Linked DNA regions of Hoeflea algicola. The protein of the gene in region 2 binds, or shares a complex with, the protein of the main gene of each other region. Links are inferred from orthologs where the notes say so. Each region holds a gene or a part of one and is shown on either strand. Other genes may lie near its edges.

Evidence for each region. Proteins that work in one complex are often made in the same cells at the same time.
Region 1: the proteins of OEG84_RS01980 (region 2) and dnaN are in contact, whole or in part, in a solved structure (PDB 1OK7), measured with the Escherichia coli proteins. The link is inferred for Hoeflea algicola from one-to-one orthologs.

The regions. Positions count from the first base shown.
Region 1 is NZ_JAOVZR010000001.1:3,631,226-3,634,571, forward strand. What follows is about bases 203-3,172. They hold dnaN (DNA polymerase III subunit beta), read right to left. Parts: upstream 2,262-3,172; coding sequence 1,143-2,261; downstream 203-1,142. Other genes in these bases: recF (DNA replication/repair protein RecF), read right to left, coding at 203-1,080; dnaA (chromosomal replication initiator protein DnaA), read right to left, coding at 2,482-3,172. Outside these bases: more of recF, read right to left, coding at 1-202; more of dnaA, read right to left, coding at 3,173-3,346. UniProt on the Escherichia coli protein: Confers DNA tethering and processivity to DNA polymerases and other proteins. Acts as a clamp, forming a ring around DNA (a reaction catalyzed by the clamp-loading complex) which diffuses in an ATP-independent manner freely and bidirectionally along dsDNA.
Region 2 is NZ_JAOVZR010000001.1:390,527-393,767, forward strand. What follows is about bases 377-3,241. They hold OEG84_RS01980 (DNA polymerase IV), read right to left. Parts: upstream 2,534-3,241; coding sequence 1,220-2,533; downstream 377-1,219. Other genes in these bases: dnaE (DNA polymerase III subunit alpha), read left to right, coding at 377-1,182; OEG84_RS01985 (hypothetical protein), read right to left, coding at 2,715-3,241. In the rest of the region: more of dnaE, read left to right, coding at 1-376. UniProt on the Escherichia coli protein: Poorly processive, error-prone DNA polymerase involved in translesion repair and untargeted mutagenesis. Copies undamaged DNA at stalled replication forks, which arise in vivo from mismatched or misaligned primer ends.

The sequences.
Region 1 (3,346 bases), 3.2 Mb from region 2 along the record:
CAGCGCTGCAAACATCGCCGCATCAGTCCCGGTCATGAAGGCCTGGCAATCGAGCGCCTCGACCAGATCAAACAACGCCGCCCGGCGGCCTTCGTCAAGATGGGCGGCGATCTCGTCGAGCAGCAGCACCGGCGCGTGCCCGGTCATGCTGGCCACCAGTTGGGCGTGACCGAGGATGATGCCGATCAGCAGCGCCTTCTGCTCACCCGTCGACGAGAGCGCTGCCGGCATCGCCTTGGCCCGGTGTTCGACCACCAGGTCCATCCGGTGCGGGCCTGACAAGGTTCGTCCGGCGGCCGCGTCACGGTTGCGCCCGGTTTTTAGCTGTTCAAGGAACATTGCTTCCATGTCGCTGGCCGATTGCAGCGCCCTGTCCTCCAGAAACCCTTCCAGCCGGACTGCGGCGGCGGGAAACGCGCTGTGCGCGGCGTTGCTTTCGATCAGGTTCGACAACAGGCTCACCACCTCGCGCCGTGCCATCGCCATCGCCACACCGAGCTCGGCCATCTGCGTCTCCACCCCGTCAAGCCAGGTCGGATCGCTCCGGCCCTCCGACAACAGCCGGTTGCGGCCGCGCATGGCGCGTTCGTAATTGAGCGCCCGGCTGCCATGGGTCGGGTCCACCGACAGCACCAGCCGGTCCAGGAACCGTCGCCGGTCGCCCGCAGCCCCGGTGAATAGGCCGTCCATCGCCGGTGTCAGCCACAACAGCCGCAAATGTTCGAGCAATTCGTCGGTCGCACGCGCCGGCGCACCGTTGAGCCGCACCTTGCGGGAGCTGGAATCCTCGCCGCCCTCCACCCCGGTACCGATGTCGACCGGCCCGGCCATGCCCTCGAGGCCCGCAAAAACACTGAACCCGGCGCCAGGCGCCGACCCGGCCATGATCATGTCGCCATAGGCGGCGCGGCGCAGGCCCCGGCCTGGGGTCAGCAGCGACACGGCTTCCATCAGGTTGGTCTTGCCCGCACCATTATCGCCCACGAGCACCACATGGCGGGCGTCAAGCGTCAGCGACAGGCTCGAATAATTGCGAAAGCCGCTGAGCTTCAGTCGCTCGATGTGCACTTTCGGGGCCATGCCTGTCTCCGCTCAGCCGCGCCGCGGCAGCCGGCCGGTTCCCGAATTGGAGGGCAAGGGCGCTACACGCGCATCGGCATCAGCACATACAATGCGTCGTCGCCGGCGGTGTCGCGCACCAGTGTCGGTGAGCCCGGATCGGCAAGCATGAACACCGCGTCGGTGCCTGACAGCTGATTGGTGATGTCGAGCAGGTATTTGGCGTTGAAACCGATTTCCAACGGATCGCGATCATAGCCCACAGCCAGTTCTTCCGTTGCGCTACCCGAATCGGGGTTGTTGACGGTCAGCGTCAATTGCCCGTCGGCAATCGCCAGCTTGACCGCGCGCCCGCGCTCCGAGGAGATCGTCGACACCCGGTCGACAGCCTGCGCAAAACTCTGGCAATCGACCGTCAATTCCTTGTCGTTGCCGGTCGGGATCACCCGCTGGTAATCGGGGAAGGTGCCGTCGATCAGTTTCGAGGTCAGCACCACCGAGCCGATGGTAAAGCGGATCTTGGCGTCGGATACCTCGACCGTCACCGTCAAGTCGGGATTGTCGACCAGCTTCTGGAGTTCGCCGACAGTCTTGCGCGGAATGATGATGCCGGGCATGCCTTCCGAGCCCGCGGGCGCGTCGACATCGGCGCGCGCCAGCCGGTGCCCGTCGGTAGCAACCGTACGCAGCTTCAGCGCTCCGTCATTTTCGATCGTGTGAATATAGATGCCGTTGAGGTAGTAGCGCGTTTCTTCTGTCGAAATCGCGAACTGGGTGCGGTCGATCAGCATCTTCAGCTGCGTCGCCGGCAGCCGGAAAGTGTGGCTGAAAGCGCCGGCGGTAAGATCGGGGAAATCCGATTCCGGCAGGCACTGCAGCGAAAATTTCGAGCGACCCGAGGCCACCGTCATCGAGGCATCGTCCGGATTGGTTGCCAGCAGCACTTCCGAACCGTCCGACAGCTTGCGAACGATGTCGTATAGCAGGTGTGCCGGCACCGTGGTTGAACCCGCCTGTTCGACCATCGCCGACGTCGCCTCGGTGATTTCCAGATCTAGGTCGGTGGCTTTCATGTCCAGCGTCGCGCCCTCGGCCTTGAGCAGCACATTCGACAGGATCGGAATGGTGTTGCGACGCTCGACCACGCGGTGAACGTGGTTCAGCGATTTCAGAAGGTTGGAACGCTCGAGTGTGACACGCATGATCTGGTTACCGCTTGGCTTGGGGCCAGCGCTGGCGGCGCGGGCCGGTCAATTCTGTCTTGTCAGGCTTATGCCTAGGATCAGGCACAGTGAATCGACGCGACGCGCGTCCGGCCTGGGCCGGCAAAATGGCAGATTATGCCCCTGTCATGCAACAAAAACCGGCCCGGGTCATGCCACCCGGGCCGGGATTCTGGGGATAAGGAGCTTGCGCCCCTGTCTATTCGATGATCAGCCGCTTCAGCAGCTCGATCTCATGGCCCAACTTGGTATCGCCATTGATCAGTTCCTCGATCTTGCGCACCGCATGCAGCACCGTGGTGTGGTCGCGACCGCCGAACCGACGACCGATTTCCGGAAACGAGCGCGGCGTCATCGTCTTGGCCAGGTACATGGCAATCTGCCGCGGCTTGACGATAACCCGGGTGCGTCGGTCCGACACCAGTTCCTGTCGTGTGACGTTGTAATGGCGCGAAACCACCCGCTGGATGTCCTCGATACGCACCCGCTTCGGCTCGCCCGCATTGACCAGGTGGCCCAGCAACTGGTCCACCCGCTCGATCGACAGGTTGGGCTCGAAGCTGAGCCGGAACAGGAGCTGGTTGAACGCCCCCTCAAGCTCCCGCCCGCTTGAGGTGATGTTCTGGGCGACATGGGCGAGGATCTCCTCGCTGATGTCGAGTGTGGCATCCTCAGCCTGCGCCGCGGCAAGCCGTTGGCGCAGCATTTCCAGTCGCATCTCGTAGGCAGGCGCCTCGATCTCGATCGCCACGCCGCCCTGCAGCCGCGAGCGAACCCGCGGATCAAGCGATTCCAGCTCCCATGGCGCCCGGTCCGCAGCCACCACCACCTGGCGGGCTGAATCGAGCAGCATGTTGAGCAGATGGCAGAATTCATGCTGGATCGACTTGCCCTGCAGGAACTGCATGTCGTCGATCACCAACAGGTCGATATTGCGCAGTGATTCCTTGAATGACAGCGCGTCATTGTCGCGGATCGCGGTGGCGAAACGCCACATGAAATATTCCGCAGTCAGATACACCACCCGTGGATTGCGGGCATGGCTGCTTGCCGCAGCGGCAACC
Region 2 (3,241 bases):
TTCAACAAGTCTCACGCCGCAGCCTACGGCATTGTTTCCTATCAGACGGCCTACCTGAAAGCCCATTACCCGGTCGAATTTCTGGCTGCCTCGATGACGCTGGATATGTCGAACACTGACAAGATCAACGATTTCCGCCAGGACGCCAAACGGCTTGGCATCGAGGTGGTGCCGCCATCGGTGCAGACCAGCTTCCGGCATTTCGAGACCGGCGAAAACCGGATCTATTATGCGTTGGCGGCAATCAAGGGTGTGGGCGATGCCGCCGTTGAACACATCGTCGAAGTCCGCGGCGACGCGCCGTTTGCCACGCTGGAGGATTTCTGCCTGCGGATCGATCCGCGCCAGGTCAACCGGCGGGTGCTTGAAAGCCTGATTACCGCCGGCGCGCTCGATTGTTTCGGCCATGACCGGGCCATCCTCGTCGCCGGCCTTGACCGCATTCTCGGCTTCGCCCAGCGCGCGCAGGAAAACCGTATCAGCGGGCAGAGCGATATGTTCGGCTCAGGCGCTGCCGAAAACATTGAAACCATCCACCTGCCGGCAACGATGCCCTGGCTGGCGGCAGAGAAACTGCACCGCGAATATCAGTCGCTGGGCTTCTATCTGTCAGCCCATCCACTTGATTCCTATAATGATCTGTTGGCCAAGATGCGGGTGCAGACCTGGGCCGACTTTTCGGTCTCGGTCAAGGCCGGCGCCACCGCGGGGCGGCTGGCGGGCACTGTCACCAGCAAGCAGGAACGCAAGACCCGCACCGGCAACAAGATGGGCATTGTGGCGTTCTCCGACAGTTCCGGCCAGTACGAGGCAGTGCTGTTTTCCGAAGGCTTGGCGCTTTACCGCGAGTTGCTCGAACCGGGTAAGTCGATCGTCATCACCGTCACTGCCGAGGAGCGTCCCGAAGGCATCGGTCTGCGCATCCAGACGGCCGACTCGCTCGAAGATCGGGCCGCGCGCGGCCAGTCCGCACTCAGGGTTTACATGCGTGATGCAAAGCCGCTCAATTCGGTCTCGACCCAGTTGAAATCGCGCGGTGAAGGGCAGGTGTCTTTCGTCATGATCAAGGATGACGGTCGTCGAGAAATCGAAGTTACGTTGCCGGACCGCTACAAGCTCACACCGCAATTGGCTTCCGCGCTGAAGGCGGCGCCCGGTGTGCTTGACGTCGAGCTGGTTTAATGTCGGCGGCTTTCGCTGCTTGGAGCCGCTCTCTGAGCTAATCCTCTTCGGCCTGCTTGGTCTTGCGCGAGGTTCCGAAGGTATAACCGGTCTCCAAAATGTCGCGGCCGAATTTTTGCCGGACCTTGTCGATGGCGCTTTCCGCCACCGCCCGGCGCGCGGCGGCGGGGTCCACCAGATCCGGCGGGTCGGCGCGCGCCGCGTCGGTCAGGTCTGAAACGCCGATGCCGATCAGCCGGAAACGCTCGCCGCCGAGTTCTTTTTCCAGAAGATGCAGTCCGGTGCGGAAAACCCGGTCGGCAAGCACGGTCGGATCTTCAAGCTTGATATTGCGGGTGCGGCTTTTGAAATCGCCGGTCTTGAGCTTGAGCACCACTGTCTGCCCGGCAATGCCCGAGGCCTTGAGCCGGGCCGAGACCTTTTCCGACAGCCGCCGGAGCACCGGCACCAGATCCTTGGCCTCCGAAAGATCGTGGTTGAAGGTGGTTTCCGCCGAGACGCTCTTGGCGCCCTCATTGGGGTGCACGGTGCGATCGCCTTCGCCACGGGCCAGATGATAGAGGCGCTTGCCCATCACCCCGTAGCTGCGCATCAGCGCCGTCAGCTCCATGGTCTGCAACTGGCCAATGGTGCGGATGCCGTCGCGCTCCAACGTTGCCCCGAATGCCTTGCCAACGCCCCAGATCATCGTCACCGGACGCGGCTTGAGAAAATCCAGCGCCTCCTGCTTGCCGATCACCGAAAATCCGCGCGGCTTGTCGAGATCGGAGGCGACCTTGGCCAGGAACTTGCAATAGGACAGCCCCACCGACAGCGAGATGCCGATCTCGGCCTCCACCCGTGCGGCAAACCTGGCCAGCGTGCGGGCAGGGGTGTCCTTGTGCAGCCGTTCGGTGCCGGCAAGGTCCAGGAACGCCTCGTCGATCGAAATCGGCTGTACCAGCGGTGTGAGCTCTTCCATCATCCGCCGGACTTCGCGGCCGACGCGCGCGTATTTTTCCATGTCGGGCTTGATCACCACTGCATCCGGGCAGGCATCGAGCGCCTTGAACATCGGCATGGCCGAACGCACGCCATTGATCCGGGCGATGTAACAGCAGGTGGAAACCACGCCGCGCTTGCCACCGCCGATGATAACAGGCTTGTCGGCCAGTTCAGGATTGTCGCGTTTTTCCACCGTGGCGTAAAACGCATCGCAGTCAACATGGGCAAGCGTCAGCTCCCCGATTTCGCGGTGGCGGATAAGGCGCGGGCTGCCGCACATCGCACAGCGTCGCCCGGCGCCTGCCGGCGTCAGGCAATCACGGCAAAAACCGGGAAGTGGATCGGAATGCTGCGGCGCTTGGGGCATCGGCTCGATAGCAAAAGAGAACAAACGTTGAACATCGCCAGATTACGCAATAGTCTGGCGACTCACAAGTCCACCATTATGTGATGGGAGCCGGTTTTGATGTCGATGTCGATCTCGCCTTCTGGCCGAGGCGCTATGGCCACAGCCGGGAACGCCGTTCGGGCCCAAAAGCGCTATCTGTTCAGCCGGGAAGGGACGTCAGATGGGTCCTTATGAGCGCTTCCGCCTCGTTCCAGTCGCCCGCCATCGCAACGCCGTCACCTGGATGCGGCGCCAACGCCCGGAAAGCGTCGTTGGCCATCAGGTTGACCAGCAGCGTTTCGGGCATGTGCGCCCTTACCGACTGAAGATTGGTGAAAATGTCGTCGATGAACACCAGCGGGTGATCTCGGCCGGCATGCAGCGCCTTGACCGCCGGTCCTTTGGGCGCCTCGGTGGCAATCATCGGATAATCGAAGCCGTGCTGGTCGAGCAAGATGCGGCGCACCGATCGGTGGCGCGGCGGCATCGCCGTCAGAAACACGATATCGGCGTCTTCCGACAGCCGGGCCAGACTGTCGGCTGCCGCCTTGATCGGCGTCTGCCAGCCATCCTGGGCCGTGAAAAAGCTCTCCAACAGTTGCTCGACCTCGTCGTGTCCGGTTTCGGAACTGTCAGCAAGATTGAATATGTTGCCGGTGAGCCGGAACGAGCGCGGTCGCAACTCGT